Regions from separate parts of the Thioalkalivibrio sp. ALE23 genome, predicted to be linked through region 2. Evidence: riboswitches for the same ligand, from Rfam matches in the RefSeq annotation. Region 2 holds a riboswitch; the other holds the start of a gene.
The links. A riboswitch is a leader RNA that binds a small molecule or an ion and turns the genes downstream of it on or off. The one in region 2 is predicted to bind cobalamin.
Positions count from the first base shown of each region.

Region 1: it holds a riboswitch for cobalamin, as region 2 does, so the genes downstream of both, F573_RS0112395 (TonB-dependent siderophore receptor) here and F573_RS0106205 (TonB-dependent receptor domain-containing protein) in region 2, are expected to answer to the same signal.

Region 1 is NZ_KB900037.1:15,145-22,922, forward strand. It holds gene F573_RS0112365 (methionine adenosyltransferase) at 1-294, shown strand, start outside; gene F573_RS0112370 (complex I NDUFA9 subunit family protein) at 301-1,212, opposite strand; gene F573_RS0112375 (DUF99 family protein) at 1,290-1,856, shown strand; gene F573_RS0112380 (hypothetical protein) at 1,887-2,120, opposite strand; gene F573_RS0112385 (MFS transporter) at 2,221-3,459, opposite strand; gene F573_RS0112390 (rhodanese-like domain-containing protein) at 3,565-3,936, shown strand; gene F573_RS0112395 (TonB-dependent siderophore receptor) at 4,032-6,182, opposite strand; cobalamin riboswitch at 6,319-6,573, opposite strand; gene F573_RS0112400 (hypothetical protein) at 7,074-7,565, shown strand; gene F573_RS0112405 (heme-binding protein) at 7,701-7,778, shown strand, end outside.
Region 2 is NZ_KB900032.1:529,438-537,215, reverse strand. It holds gene F573_RS0106215 (cobaltochelatase subunit CobN) at 1-3,194, opposite strand, end outside; gene F573_RS0106210 (cob(I)yrinic acid a,c-diamide adenosyltransferase) at 3,355-3,921, opposite strand; gene F573_RS0106205 (TonB-dependent receptor domain-containing protein) at 3,926-5,764, opposite strand; cobalamin riboswitch at 5,917-6,172, opposite strand; gene F573_RS0106200 (hypothetical protein) at 6,227-7,778, opposite strand, start outside.

The DNA.
Region 1 (7,778 bases), on a different contig from region 2:
AAGAACCCGATTACCCACGTCGGCAAGCTGTACAACGTGACGGCCACCCATATCGCCGAGGCGATCGTGGCGGAGATCGACGAAGTGTCGGATGCGCAGGTGGTGCTGGTCAGCCAGATCGGCATGCCGGTGGACCAGCCGCAGATCGCCGATATCCGCCTGCGCGCCGAATCCGCGGAACAGGCGGCGGCTCTGGCGCCCCGCGCCGAGGCCATCGCCCTCCATCACCTCGCGCAGGCCGGTTCTCTGTGGGAACGCCTGATCTCGCAGAACCTCGCCACCCACAGCCTGTAGCTGCGGCTAGTTCGTCTGGTTCGTCGGCAGGCACTCGGGCAGGGAGGCCTCCAGCGAGCGCGGCGTGATGCCGAGGTCGGCGAAGGTCGCGCAGGTGCTGTCGGTAACCGTGTCCTGCTGCATGAGGTAGACCTGGTCCCGGGTCAGGGGTGCGCGGGGCAGCCATGAGGCCAGACCGGCGGCGAGGTGCCAGAGGAAAAACGGCACCGGCACGAGCACCCGGGGTTGCCCCAGGTGCTCCAGCACCCGGTTCACGATCTGGCGGTACTCCAGGATGTCCGGGCCGCCGAGCTCGAACACCCGGTGTCCGGCCGGCGGCTCGTTGAACAGGGTGGCCACAGCCTGCGCGACATCCGCCACGTGCACCGGTTGCAGGCGGGTGTCTCCGCGGCCGAACAGCGGCACCATCGGAAGCCGCGCGAGGGCTGCGAGGTTGCGCAGGAACGCATCGCCCGGGCCGAACAGCACGCTGGGCCGGACCATCAGGGCGTCGCGGAATTCGGTGGTCACCGCGGCCTCGCCTTCGCCCCGCGTTCGGATGTATGCCGAACGCGAGGCGGGATCGGCGCCGATGCCGGAGATGTGCACCAGGTGTTCCAGGCCGGCCTCGCTCGCCGCCCGGGCGAGCCGGGCGGCCCCGTCCACGTGGATGGTGGTGAAGCGCAGGTCGCGCTGCTCCACGTAAAGGCTGACGGCATTCACCGCACCACGCGAACCCGCCACGGCCCTGGCCACGTCGTCATCGTTGCGGATGTCGGCGCTGCAGTGTTCCACCCGCTCGTGCCGTTGCAGGTCGGCCGGTAACGCCGGGCGGCGGGAGGCAATGCGCACGGCGTGTCCGGCGTCGAGCAGCTGGTACACGATCATGCGGCCGAGAAAGCCGGTGCCGCCGAATACCGTGACCTGATCCGGGTCCATGGGGAGCCTCCTTCTGCTGGGCTTCGTCTGTGTGAGAACGTGGAGCTGTACGACGGCGCGGGCAAACGGGGATACGCATGCCGGGACATCTATCGCACGTGGCGGGTTTTGATGATGCGCCGTTCGCGCGGACGTATCGTGGCGACGTGCTGGTGGTGGGCGCGGTGTTCGCCGGCACGCGGCTGGACGGCGTAGTGTCGACCCGGGTGCGGCGCGACGGCGCCAATGCAACCAAACGTCTGGCCGCATGCGTGCTGGACAGCCCGTTCGCCCCGCAGCTGCACGCGATCCTGCTGCAGGGGATCGCCTTTGCCGGCTTCAACGTGGTGGACCTGCAGGCCCTGCACGAACGGACCGGCCTGCCCGTGATGGTCGTGGCACGCCGGCAACCCGACATGGAGGCCGTTCGACGGGCGCTGCTCGACCATGTCCCCGGAGGGGCCCGCAAGTGGCGGCTGATCGAGGCCGCCGGCGCGATGGAACCGCTGGCGGGGGTCCATGTCCAGCGCTGCGGGATCGAACCCGAAGCGGCGCGGCAGCTGCTGGAGGACCAGCGCGTCCACAGCCACCTGCCGGAGGCCCTGCGCGTCGCGCACATGATCGCCGGCGGGGTGACCGACGGGGCGAGCCGCCACCGTCCGTGAGCCTCGTGAGCCTGAAAGGCTTGCCGCCGACTACAGGCCGATCAGCTGGGCGTGCACGCCGCTGGCGGTGACCGTGTCGAGCAGGCGATGGCTGTTGATCCGCTCCGGGTCGTATTCGACCACGACCAGGTGCGGCTTCTCCTCGTGGCTGGATGCCGCCATCACGCCGCTCATCCCGCGCAGCTCGTCCTGGATGCGTTCGCGGGCCTCGGCGTCGATGGTCTCGTCGATGTGAATGGTTACATCGGCCATGTTGTTGCTCATGATGGCCTCCCGGGTTCGCCCCTCTGGCAAGTTCTTCCTTCGAAGATAGACGTTCGCACCGGATGCTGGGGTTCGGTCGCGCGGCCGGGGCCTTCGGGGGTCAGGCATCCGCCTCCGCGCGGTGGCGGCGGTACAGGCGCAGGGCCGCGAGCCCGACCAGCAGCGAGGCGGCTCCGCCGATGATGAACACCTGGCCGGGACTGGCCCCGGCCGGGCCGGTGAGCCCCCAGAACAGCACCGGTGCCAGCAGCATCGCCCCGAACGACAGGAAGTTGCTCGCGGCGATGAAACGCCCGCGCCGTTCCTCCGGGCTGTGGCCCTGCAGGTAGGCAGTGATCGGCACGATGAAGAAACCGGAGGCAACGCCGAGCAGGGCCATCAGCACCAGGGTGGCCGGGTAGCTGTCGACGGTGAAATACAGCAACGCGCTGATCAGGGCGGCCGCGATCATGCCGGCCGGGGCATGGTGCATGGCGATGCCGCCGCGCGACAGATAGCCGGCGAGGATGCTGCCGGTGCCGATGCCCAGGGCCAGGGTCGTCAGGATGATGCCGGTGGCCAGCTCGCCCAGGCCCAGGTGCAGCTCGGCGAACAGCGGGACGTTGAGCTGGTACGACGTGCCCAGGGCCCAGAACCACGCGATGCCGAGGACCACCAGGAACAGCACCCGCTGCGGCCGGATCTCGGCGATCGACTGCACCACGGTGGCGAACGGGTTCAGCCGGAAGGGCGCCGGATTGTTGATCGCGCGGGTGGGGGTGACGAAGAAGCTGGTGACCAGGCCGGTGAGCGACAGCGCCACGATCACCGCCGCCGGGATCCACAGCGCCTCGCCGGCGAACTCCATCACGAAGCCGGCCAGCGCGGTGCCGAGGATGATCGCCAGGAAGGTCCACAGCTGGATATGCCCGTTCGCGCGCGACAGCTGCGCGTAGCGCACGATCTCCGGGAGGATGCCGAACTTCACCGGGCTGAAGAAGGTGCTTTGCAGGCCCATCAGGAACACGGTCACCAGCAGTCCGGGGAAGTAGTCGATGATCAGCATGAGCGCGGCGGTCAGCAGCACCACGGCCTCGGCCGAGCGGGTGGCGACGATCACCGCCTTCTTGCTGTAGCGGTCGGCGATGTAGCCGGCCCAAGGCGAGAACAGCACGAACGGCAGCAGGAACACGAATCCGACCAGGCTGTAATAGAACGTGCCTTCGCCCTCGGCAACGAACTCGCGCAGGGCGATGAAGATGACGACCAGGCGGAAGAAGTTGTCGTTGAGGGCGTTGATGAAGACCGTCGCCATGTGGGCGACGAAGCCCGGCCGGCGGACGTCGGAAGTGTCGGTCATGTTGGCACCACCGGAGGTATCGCGCACGAGTACCGCTCAGGTTGCGGTCTCCGGCGGCCTGCCGGCAAGCTCGAATTACCTCTCCACCATACCCGAGGAATCGTCATGAGCCGTTTCGAAGAACGCATCACCCGTCTGGAACAGACCCTGCCGCACGTGGAGCCGGCGGAGCTGGCTCGCTGGCGGGAGTCCGGTGAACCGCTGCTGCTGGTGGACGTGCGCCAGCCGGAGGAGGTGGAGGCCGGGTCCATCGAGGGGGCCGTGAACATCCCCCGGCCCAGGCTGGAGGCCAGCATCGAGTCCCATCTGGAGGATCCGGCGCAGCCCGTGGTGGTGTTCTGTGGCGGGCGCGGGCGTTCCCATCTGGTGGCCGAGAGCCTGCGCGCGATGGACATCGACGCCCGCGTGCTGCGCGGCGGATCGGCAGCCTGGCAGGAATATTGCAGCGAGTCGGGTTCCAATCCGAACCCGGGGTAGTCCTTCGTATGAGCAATGTGGTGACAGAAACGACATGAAAACCAGGGGGAGGACTGCCCTTCAAGGCAGCCCTCCCGGTCCCCGGACCGGACGTCCTAGAAGTCGTACCGGACCCCGGCGTGGAGGAAGCGGCCGGGATCCGCTGCCAGCGAACTTTCATTGTCGGCATCGAACAGGTTGTCGATCCCGCCGCGCAGGGTGACGTCCTCCCAGGCCGCCGGCGCGTACTCCACGTTCAGACTGGTCAGGGTGAACGAGCCATCCCATTCGTCCCCGGCCACGCGTACCTCATCCACGTAGCGGCTGCGCAGCTGCAGGCGCAATTCTTCCGTGGGCGTCCACAGCGCGCTCGCCACCATGGTGAGTTCCGGCGTGTCGGTCAGGGTCTCGCCGCTGTCCCGATCGATCGCATCCATCCAGGTGCCCCCCAGGCGCAGCTCCACCTGCGAGTTGAAGTCCGCGCCCAGGCGGGTCTCCACGCCGCGGGCGCGGGCGCGGGCGCGGGCGTTGCTCACGTTGCGGAACGTGCGGTAGTCGCCATCGCCCTGAGTCTGCGCGATCCGGTCATCGAACTCGGTGTAGAACAGGCCCACGTCGTAATGCCCCGTGGTGGTGTCGCTCAGGCGCAGGTCGCCGGCGATGCCGAGCTCGGCATTGCGGCTGGTCTCGGGGTCGAGTTCATGGCGCGTGTTGCCGACAGCCGGATCGACGACATGGGCGCCCAGCACCCGCTGTCCGCGCGGGTTCAGGGTGTCCACGTGGAACGAACGCAATTCCGGCAGCTTGAACCCCTCGGCATACTGCACGCGCAGCCGGGCCTCGGGGGCCAGGCGATAGACCGCGCCGGCCTGCAGCGAGGTGTTGTCGACCTCGGTGGAGGTCTCGTCGTGGCGGGCGCCGTAGACCAGATCCAGGCGCTCGCTGATCGCCCATTCGTGCTGCAGGAACACCCCGCCGACCCACTGGTCGTCTTCCGGCTCGTGCGCCGGTTCGCGGTCGCGGTAGGTCTGATGCTTGTGTTCGAAGCCGGTCAGTACCGTGTGGCGGGCGTCGGGCCGCCAGGTGGCGGCGAAGTCGTGGACGCGGTCGGTGAAGGTGACCTCGCGCGGGCCGAATTCGCTGTCCCCGGTGGCATCGAAGCCGAAGTCCGCGGCCTCGAGGAAGGTGTTGGAGCGGTCCATCTCGAACTTGCTTTCGTAGACCTGGTAATTCAGCTCCAGGGTGTCGGTCACGAACCATTCGGCGGCCACGGCCAGATCGCGCCGGTCGCTGTCCTCGCTGCGCTGTGCCGGGAACTGCAGGGCGCGCACCGGATCGCCATTGTTGTTCGTGTAGCCGGTGGCCACCGGCGGGCGCTCGTGCAGGAAGCGCCGCTCGCGCTCTTCGCGCAGCAGGCCGGCCTCCAGCTCCACGTTGAAGTCGTCGGTGAAACAGTGGCTGACGCCGGCGCGCAGGTTGTAGACCCGCGCGCTCTCGCGGCGGTCCTCGTCGAAGGCATAGCGGTCCTGGATCGCGTGGTCATCCTCCAGCGCGCCGGACTCCGACGGCCGCACCCGGTCGCCCTGCTCGGGGATGCGCACGTCGGCCGTGGCGTCTTCGGAATAGGCCTCGCGGTCCAGCACATCCGCCAGCAGCCGGAACCGGGTGTCGCGGGTGCCGCCGCCCAGAAACAGCGAACCGTTGATGCGCTCCCCGCCATCGGCGCTGGCGGGCATGCCGCCCTGCAGCTCCACGCTGCCTTCGAAGCCCGCATCCGGCTGGCGGGTGATCACGTTGATCACGCCGGCCACCGCATCCGAGCCGTACACCACGCTGCCGGGGCCCTTCACGATCTCGATGCGCTCCACGTGGATGACCGGGATGCGGTTGAGCTCGAACCCCCGGCCGGACGTGCCGCTGACCCGACGGCCATCCAGCATGTAGATGATGTCGGCGCGGCCGCCGCCGCGGATCGAGAACCGGTTGCCGTCGGCACCGGTAAACAGGCTGGATCCGGTCTGCAGGGCCTCGTCCAGCATGGTCGCCCCGCTGCGACGGATGTCCTCGCCGGTGATCACTTCGGTGGAGGCGGGCGTGTTCTCCACCAGACGCTCGGTGCGGGTCGCCGCCGTTACGGTGACCTGTGGCAGTACCCGTGCGGAATCGTCGGGGTCTTCTTCGCCGGTTGCCGGCGGTGCCGCCAGCAACAAGGGCACGGCCGCGGCACCGCCCAGCAGGGCCGCGGGAAATCTCTTCTTCGGGAACATTGCGAACCCTCTTTGCGCACCGCCCGTGCGCCGTGGTCGTGGGTGTCGACCGCGGGGGGCGGGCGTGCGCCATCGTCGGCGCGTCGTGAACCGATGCGCAGCGATGCCGATCCGCCCGGTGATACCGCTCCCCGCGGTTCTCCGTTGTCCTCCGGGCCGGTCTCCGGGCTCGCGGGCTGGAGCCGTTGGCTCCGGGGCAGACCACCTTCCCGCGAAGCACGCCCTGAACGGACGCGTTCTTCGCAGTGGTTCGCATGGGTCTGCCGTGACCCGCCTACCGTTGCGGGGGCAGCGCCGGACTTGTGCGCAGGTCGAGGCCGGGCACGCACCGGACTTCCCGTTTCACTCGTCGTCGGGATGGCGACGAAGCACCCGGGGGAGACGGAATATTAGTGAGGACTAATGTGTTGTGTCAAACCAACAGTGTCCGGTTGACCCACGGTCGCGGCCGCGGTCAGTGCTTGGCATGTGGTTTGCACTGGGATCCATTCGGGTGGATTAAAAAAAGGGCCGCCGGGTCGGTCCGGGGGGCACCGAGAGCCGACGGCAAAATCCAGAAGAGATGGAGGAGAGAAGGGGCCAGGTGGCCCCTGCATGGCGAACCGACGCTGAGCTGCCGTCGACTCGACAATGGGAATTATACACGGCCGCAAATTGGAATCAATCCATGTTCGAAAATTTTTTGGAGATGATTTTCCCCTTTTGACAGTGACTTGCGAGCGTTCGGATGTCACAGGTGGCATTTTCATTTATTAGTGACTGCCAATATTCGCAGTTTGAGTGGTCAGCTGATCGGCGGCATCGGCATGTGGCCGCGTCATGGCGGGAAATACGAGTTGGCAGGGAGATTGCTTCTTCCGGGCAGGATCATCAGCAAGAGGCCGACAGACCATGACGATGCACCTGAGAATGATCGATTGCGGCGGTCACCTGGACGCCGAAGCCCGCAAGCAGCACGAGCGTGAGCAGGTGGTCTTTCAGCGCCTGCTGGAGTCCCACGACGCAATCCGGAGGGAGCTGGAGTTCATCGAGGGTGGTACCCGGACGGTGACGACGGCAACGGATCCGGAACTCGCCGTGCTGCTGCGGGTGCACGTGCCGGAACTGCATCGGCGGCTGCGCGAGAGCGCACACTTGCGTGACCGTGATCCGCTGTATCGCACCCTTTTCGAGCAGCGCGGGCGCATCGAAGTGCACGTGGAAGAGCGCCCGGACGGCGTGGTGGTGGACGAGGTCAGCGAGGACCCGGGTCTGGCGCACAAGCTGCGCGAGCACGCCACGCAGGTGAACACCTTCGTGCTGGCGGCGCGCGAGCTCGCTCGCCAGTACCCGCCGGTGATGGCCGATGATGCGGTGTCCGAGCGGGTCGGCCGGGTGGCCTGATGGCGGTCGGCCGCGCCGGTTGCGGAAACCGTTGAGCCGGACCGGAACGTGGCGGGCGTCCCGAAACGGAGCTTGCCAAATCCCCGTACGGGGCCTACAAGAATGGGTGGAGTCCACACAACCGTGGAGGTTGATATGTCCCCATCCATGCGTTCAGCACTGTTGGCCGGCGGCCTGATGACTCTGGCCGCCGCGCCCGTTCATGCCGATTCG
Region 2 (7,778 bases):
CGGAACAGGCCCGAGGTGGTGAACAGGGCGTCCCGTCGACGTTCACGATCGGCCCCGTCGAGATCCATCAGCTTCAGGCCCTCGACAATCCCGCGGCTGTTCCACTCGGGCTCGACCCCCAGCATGTCGAGTCCGAAGGCCACCATCACGCCTTCGTCGCGCACGGTGTCGGAGGCCCACAGCACCACGGCCTCGCTGCCTTCGGCTTCGGGGTCGCCCTGCTCGCGGGCATCCGCGGCCAGGTCCTGGCCCAGGCTCCAGGCGATGCGAGTGGGCACCAGATCGGAGGAGAGGGCGTGGAAATTGCGCCCGGTGGGCAGCACATCCGGGGTGCGCACCGGATCGTTGCCGCGGCTCGGCGGCACGAAGCGGCCCTCGAGCCCCGCCAGCAGGTTCGCTCCCTCATTGGCGGGCGAACCCTCCAGGGCCTCGCGCATCGCCGCGTCCGGCTCCGCGTCACCGGCCATCGAGTCGAGCATGGTGTCCACGGCCTCGCCATCCCAGTCGCGGGCCAGCACATGCAGTCCGAGGGGCATGTGCTCCTCCTGCATGTCGGTCACCCAGTGACCGATGTCGTGGACCATCAGCTCCTCGTCGAGGTCCGCCAGACCACCCTCGTGAGCCGGATCATGGTCATGTCCGTGGTCATGATCGTGCCCGTGGTCATGATCGTGCCCGTGGTCATGATCGTGCCCGTGGTCGTGGTCATGCCCGTGATCGTGATCATGGTCATGCCCGTGGTCATGGTCATGGCCGTGGTCGTCACCACCATCATGCGCATGATCGTGATCATGGCTGTGGTCGTGGGCATCCATCGCCTCCTCGATGGTCTCGCTCAGACCAAGCTCCTCGATACGGGCCAGCAGCGTCTCCGCGGCACGGGCCTGAGTCGGCGAATTCGGATCGGTGCTCGCCTCGTAGCTTTCGACCAGCTGGCGCAGTTCCAGCAGGTCGTCGTAGAGCTCGGTGGTCGCCAGCGCCGGCGTCAGATGGCTGATGATCACGCCCTGGGCGCGACGCTTGGCCTGGATGCCCTCGCCCACGCCATCGACGATGTAGGGATACAGCACCGGCAACGGGCCGCCGAGGAGTTCCGGATAGTCGTCCGGGGCCAGCCCGGCGCGGCGCCGCGGCAGGAATTCGCGGGTGGAGTGGCGCCCCATGTAGACCAGCGCATCCGCCTCGAAATGGTCGCGCAGCCAGTGGTAGAAGCCCACGTACTGATGGGTGGGCGGGAACGTGGTGTTGGCGTGCAGCAGGCGCTCGCTGACTTCCCAGCCCCGCGGCGGCTGCGGGCCGATGAACACGTTGCCGTATTCGATCCCGGGGAAATGCATCGCCCCGTCGTGGGTCATGGCCTCGCCCGGGGGTTCGCCCCAGCCGCTCAGGCCCGGGATGCCGGTGCGCGTGAGAGCGTCGCGCAGGGATTCCGCCTGCGCCAGGTCGCCGCCGCCGTCCAGCAGCGCCTCCCACTCGCGCTCCAGCTGGTCGATCAGTGACTGCGCACGCTGCTGCGCGTCATGCGAGTAGTTCTGCACCATGTGGCGCAGATCGCCGATGCCGTTCTCCAGCGCGCGCTCGGCGGCGTCGGTCGCGCCCAGTTCGCGGGCCTTGAGCAGCCGCTCGTGCAGATAGCCCACCGGACCGTGCACCAGTTCGGCCTGTACGGTCTCCGGCAGGGTCTCGAACCAGGAACGATAAGTCTCCGCATCCAGGCTGGCCACGCGGCCGGCGATGTCGGCGGCCGCGTCGGCATGTTCGGGCAGGTTGACGCCGCGATCCTGGATATCGTCCAGCAGGGCCTCGGCATCTTCCGGGTGATCCCCGGTGTCGTAGCCCGCGTCGCGCAGCAGATCCAGGGTCTCCAGCAGCGACTCGGGGACATCCAGCTTGTCGGCGCCGATGTTGTGGCGCCCCGGCGGATGGTTGTAGTAGACGATGGCCACGCGCTTGTCGGCATTGGAGCGCTCGCGCAGGCGCTGCCAGCGGGCCATGCGTTCGGCCACCGCGTCGACCCGTTCCCGGATCGGCTCGGAGAGCATCAGGCGCACGCCGGTGCGGTCGTCGATCTCGGGCTCGCCGGCGGCGGCCAGCACCGTGGGCTGGCTCACGCCCTGCAGTTCGGGCATGGCGACCTGGTAGTGGATGCTGTCCCAGGGGATGCCGTCATGCGCGACCCGCCATTCATCCTCGCTCCGCGAGGCCAGGCGCAGGCCCTTGACCACCGGCACGTCCAGCTCGCCCAGCGCCCCGGCAACCGCCTCGCGATTACCGCCGCCCCCGATCACGAAGTCCTGCAGGGAGACGATGCCGGCGAGATCGGCGGGTGCCGCCGACTGCGCCAGGTCCTCCACCGCCTGCCGGCTGGCGCCGCCCCAGCGCGCCAGCACGCCGAAGCACTGCAGATCGCGCGATTCCAGCGCGTCGCAGGCGGCATCCAGCAGTGCACGGTCCCCCGGCCGGTCGCCGGTGTCCAGGTCCAGCAGGGCGACCGCCGGGCGTTCATCCAGATCCATTGCGGCGGCGTCATCCACCGCGCGGCCGTCGTGGTAGAAACGGATGGTCTCGCGCGGATCCGGCTGCGGCACGTCGATGTCGTGGCCGGCCTCGGCGGCCAGCCAGCGCATCAGGCCCTCCATGCTCTCCGGCGTACGCCCCTGGTAATACGCCCGGCCGGTGAGCCAGCCGGCCTGTTCGGGAAACGCCTGCCGCTGCTCCCGCAGGTGTTCGCGCGGATCCTCGTCGGCATCCGGATTGGTCGCCAGCTCGGTCCGCTCGTCGGCTTCCAGGCCGGCCAGCACGCGCTCGCCCCGCAACCGGGTCAGCGCCGTCAGCTGCCGGTCGCTGTTGATCGCCAGCAGCGGCACTTCGGCATCCGGACCGCGCTCGCGCAGCAGCCGCGTCAGCCGGCCGACCTCGTCGCCCAGCACCGCCGCCACCAGCACGGCGTCCGCGTCCTCCCACAACGCGGTGACCTCGGAGTCATCCTTGTCGGCCAGCTGCTCCGGCGTACGCAGGCGCACGTCGGATTCGGGGAAGGCCTCGAGGAAACGATGCGCCCCGGCCGTGACCTCGGCGGCGGAGCGATCCGAGACGATGCCGAGGATATGCGGGGACGCGTCCGTGTCCGCCGCCGGAACCCCCGGCAGCAGTAGCGCCAGCAACAGGGGGTAGCGTTTTTTCCATGTACTCATCATTCAACACCCGGATACGTGCACACACTGCCGCCGGGACACTCGAGGCGTCCCGACGGAGCGTGAAGAAAAGGAGATCGACCGCGGGTCGCGTCAGCGTCGCGGCACTGTTGTCGATCGGGGCCTTCGCGGATCCGCCGTCACGGCGTCGCGGGCAGAATCAGCCGCCGGAGGCCTCGCGCCGAGCGGCGGGCTGCCACAGGACCTCGGAACCGTTCTCGTGGCGCGCCAGCACCCGGCACAGTACGAACAGCAGATCCGACAGGCGGTTGAGGTAGGCCAGCGAGCTGGGCCGCAGGGCCTCGTGGTGATTGACCGCGACCAGCCGCCGCTCGGCGCGGCGGCAGACGGTGCGGGCAATATGGCAATCCGCGGTGGCCGGGCCGCCCCCCGGGAGGATGAACTCCTCCAGCGGCGGCAGCTCGTCATTGAAGCCCTCGAGCTCGACATCGAGGCGCTCCACCGACGCCTCCGGCAGGGCCTGATGCCCCGGCACCGCCAGCTCCGCGCCCAGGTCGAACAGCTCATGCTGGATCAGCGACAGCGAACGCCGTACGTCCTCGGGCAGCTCGTGCACCAGCACCCGCCCGATGACGCTGTTCAGCTCGTCCACGTCACCAAAGGCTTCGACGCGATGCGAGTCCTTGTCCACGCGCGAGCCGTCACCCAGGCCGGTACGCCCCTCGTCACCCGTGCGGGTCGCGATCTTCGACAGTCGATTGCCCATGACCTTACCTCTGCTGCTGATAACGCAGTTTCACGAACGCGGCGCGGCCGGGGTTGTTGTAATCGGCATCGTTAACCGAGTCACGCGCGACCACGTAGTCGCGATCGAAAAGATTCGACAGCGAAGCCTCGATACTCCATTCCGGATCAAATCGATAGGCCGCACGCAGATTCATGGTGCCGTAGCCCGAGAGCCGCTCGTCATTGTCAGCATCGTTGTAGCTGCGGCTGCGGGCGAGGATCGTACCGCCCACGGAGAAATCACCGATCCGGCGGTCCAGGTCGAAACGGGCTGACGCCGGCGGACGGCGACGCAGTTCATTGCCGGTGTCACGATTTTCCGTATCCAGCAGGGTCAGCGAGACCCGCGAATTCCACGGACCGAGGTCGTGGCCTCCCTCGACTTCCAGTCCGCGAATCCGTGCCTCGTCGACATTTTCGCGCACCGGGAACCCGGTAATGAGGTCGTCCACGCGCGTCTCGAACACCGCGACGTCGACATACGCGAGACTCGCCGAGTACCTCGCCCCGAGCTCAAACGTCTCCGACTCCTCCGGTTCGAGGTCCGGGTTTCCGCGGAATCTCGCCGGGTCGGAAAAGGGCCAGTAAAGGTCATTGAAGGTGGGTGCCTTGAACGCGGTGCCGTAGCTGGCGCGCAGCCGCAGGGCGTCGGTTGCCTGCATGCCCCAGGCGACCTGCCCGGTGGTCTTCTCGCCGAACGCTTCATTGTCGTCGTAGCGCAGCGAGCCTTCCAGATCGTGGTTGCCGAGCTGGGTACGTACGACCGAATAGACCCCTACGTTGTAGCGCGAGTCCTCGTCGTAATCCGTGGTACTCGAGATCCGGTCCTCGTAGGCGTCTACCCCGGCGATCAGGTCGGTGAGTTCACCCAGGCGGACATCGTTGCGCCAGGTCAGCTGATCCCGCTTCGTATCGAATCTCGAAGAGAACCCCCCCCCCGCGAAATTGTCGTTTTCGTCCCGACTATGGGCCACTGCAAGCTCGGTATCCCAGCGACCAAGAACGGGCAATCGGAGACCGGCCTGCATCGCCGCGTGGACGAAATCGGTTTCATCCTCGAAACCATCGAACTCGGTATTGCCTTCGGAATAGAGGACATTGCCGAAAAGTTCGATCCCGTTGTCGAGGCGGTGGGCAACCTTGCCGGCCAGCGAGGTGTTGTCATAGCCATCCGGATCGTCGTCACCCACGTCGTCCTGCACGTCGATGCCCTCGGTATCGAACATACTGACGGACAGGCTGTAATCGGTGCGCCCGGTGCCGCCGGCCACACCGATTCCGGCCTCCCAGGTGCTGAAGCTGCCGGCGCCAAGGAAGGCATTGACCCGCGGCGGACCTTCGCGGCCCGCGCGGCTGAAGACCTGGGTCACCCCGCCGATGGCATCGGAGCCGTAGATGGAGGTGCGCGGCCCGCGCACGATCTCCACGCGGTCGATCTCCTCGGGCGGCAGGAACTGCCAGCTGGCACCGCCGGTGGTGGCCGACCCCATGCGCACGCCGTCGATCAGCATCAGGTGGTGATCGGAGTTCGTTCCCCGAAGGAAGACACTGGACGTCTTGCCGAACGGGCCATTACCCGCCACCGAGACCCCGGCGCGCCCCTCCACCAGATCGGTGAACTGGCGCGGCTGCAGGCGTTCGATCTCTTCGCGGTCGATGACCGTCACCGAGGCCAGGGCCTCGTCCACGGTCTGGCTGAGACGGGTCGCAGTGACCTGAACGGGTTCCAGGGTCGCGGAGTCGGAGTCGGTGCCCGGCGCCTCGTCGGCCACGGCCGGGGACACGGCTGCAACGATGGCTGCGGAAAGGATACTGCGTTTCATGTCTTCGGATCTCCCGGCGAGCCGCCCGCACGCCGCTGGTTCACGGGGATCGCGCCGGCGCGAGGGAGGAAGACGAGGAACGCATTCCCGGCGGGAAACGGGTACGGGGACCCGTGGCGGGAACGGTCATCCGTCTCGCACGCCCTCCGCGTGCCGCACGACCATTCCCCGGCCGGTCTCCGGGCTGACGAGCGGGAGATTCCCGGCGGGCGGCGCCTTCCCGTGTCCATGACACAGTGGCATTCGGCCGCCAGCCTCGAGGATCCACTGCCGAAGGACTCCGGAATGGATCCGCGCTCGATCACCGTTGCGGGGGCAGCGCCGGACTCGCGCCGAAGCGGCGCTCACCGGACTTCCCGTTTAACCCGGCGGCGAAACCGCCAGGGCACCGAGGAACGGGGAGCAGGGTACATGAGCCCCCCCTGATTTTCCACCCGTGCTCTCCGGCCGACCGCGCGGCGTTCAGGTCTGCCGCGTCTCCTCGGCCTGGCGATAGCGGGCGCCACGACGCAGCAGGCGGCCCCATTCCTTGTCCTGGACCATCGCGTCGAATTCCGGCGAGCGCTCGGCACGCAGGGCCACCGGGTGGGACTCGTCCCCGGTGTTCTGGGCCAGCATCGCCAGGCGCTCGGGGTTGGCCCCGTAGTGGGTCTCGAGAAAGCTGCGCATGCCGTCGGTCAGCGGCAGGTGGTAGACCCGGGTCAGGCGCAGCGCGAGCCACTCCGCCGCACGCCCGAGATCCTGGCGCACCATGCGCACCATGGCGGAGCCCAGCCCGGCCTTGGCGTCGGCGCTCATGCCCACGTACAGCCCGCCGAGATAGGCCGCGGGGCTGGAATAGATCGCCCGCTGGATACTGGGGTTGCTCAGCTCCACCAGCGGGTCGAGCAGCAGCGCCAGCTGGATGCCGATGCGCTTGGCGGTATCGCCGTCCAGCGGCTTCTTGCCGAAGAAGATGAAATCGCCCTCGCGCCGGATCTGCAGCTCCTCGAGATATTCGCACAGACCGTCGGCCAGCCGGATCTTCTGATCATCGTCCAGTTCGATCAGCTCCTCCGACACCCGGATCCGCCGGGCCGAACGCTTCTGCCAGCGCTGATCACCCTTGCGGTCCCGTTCGCGCCGGCGCAGGTTTTCCCAGCGTTCCACCGCATTGGCGTAACGGCTCTGCGCCTGCATCAGGCGGTCCCGGGCTTCACGCAGTTCTTCCACCTGCGACATCGCGGCACCCAGGATACGGCCGTCGGGGCTCTTTACGTCCGGCTCCGCCTCCAGCATGGTCCGCAGGCCGGCCAGCACCTGCTGTCCCATGACCGGCAGGGGTTCGCGCAGATGCTGCTGGGTGATGCCACTGGTCTCGCTTTGCGCCAGCAGCATCCCCAGCGAGCGGAGACGGCTGATCACCCCGGCCTGGGCCACGCGGAAGCGATTGCTCTGGTATTCCAGCCGGTCCAGCGCCCGGCCCAGCTGCCAGGGCCCCGACCATTCGAAACTCAGGCGCTTGATCTGGCGGCCGTTGACCAGCTCGAAGGCGAGCACGAAGATCGCCTGGACATCATCCAGGGTGCAGCGCGTAAGGTCATCCGCATCCGCCGCGGAGAACAGGCGTTCGAGAAACTGGTCGATGCGGCGCACGCCGTCTTCGCGCGTCGGCGCGACCCCGCGCAGGCGGTCACGCAGCAGCTCGGCGAGATCCGAATCCTCGGCGTGCAGCCGCTCGAGCGCGGCCATGCGCGCGTCGGCGGTGGCCTCCACCAGGTCCGCGACCCGCGCATGCAGCCCCAGACGCCGATAGATCTCGATCTGCTCGGCGGTGGAGGCCAGCGTCGGGTCGCCGGTCATTTCGCGCACCGCGACCGCCACCGCCTCCGGGGAGACCTCCACCTCGTGCAACAGCACCGCCGCCGACTGGCGCCGCCGCATGTCCGGCGTCATCTCGCCCATGGCCAGGTCACGGGTCGCGAACAGCAGATCCGGCAGCAGATCGATGGTATTGCGCAGCTGGACCTGCGAG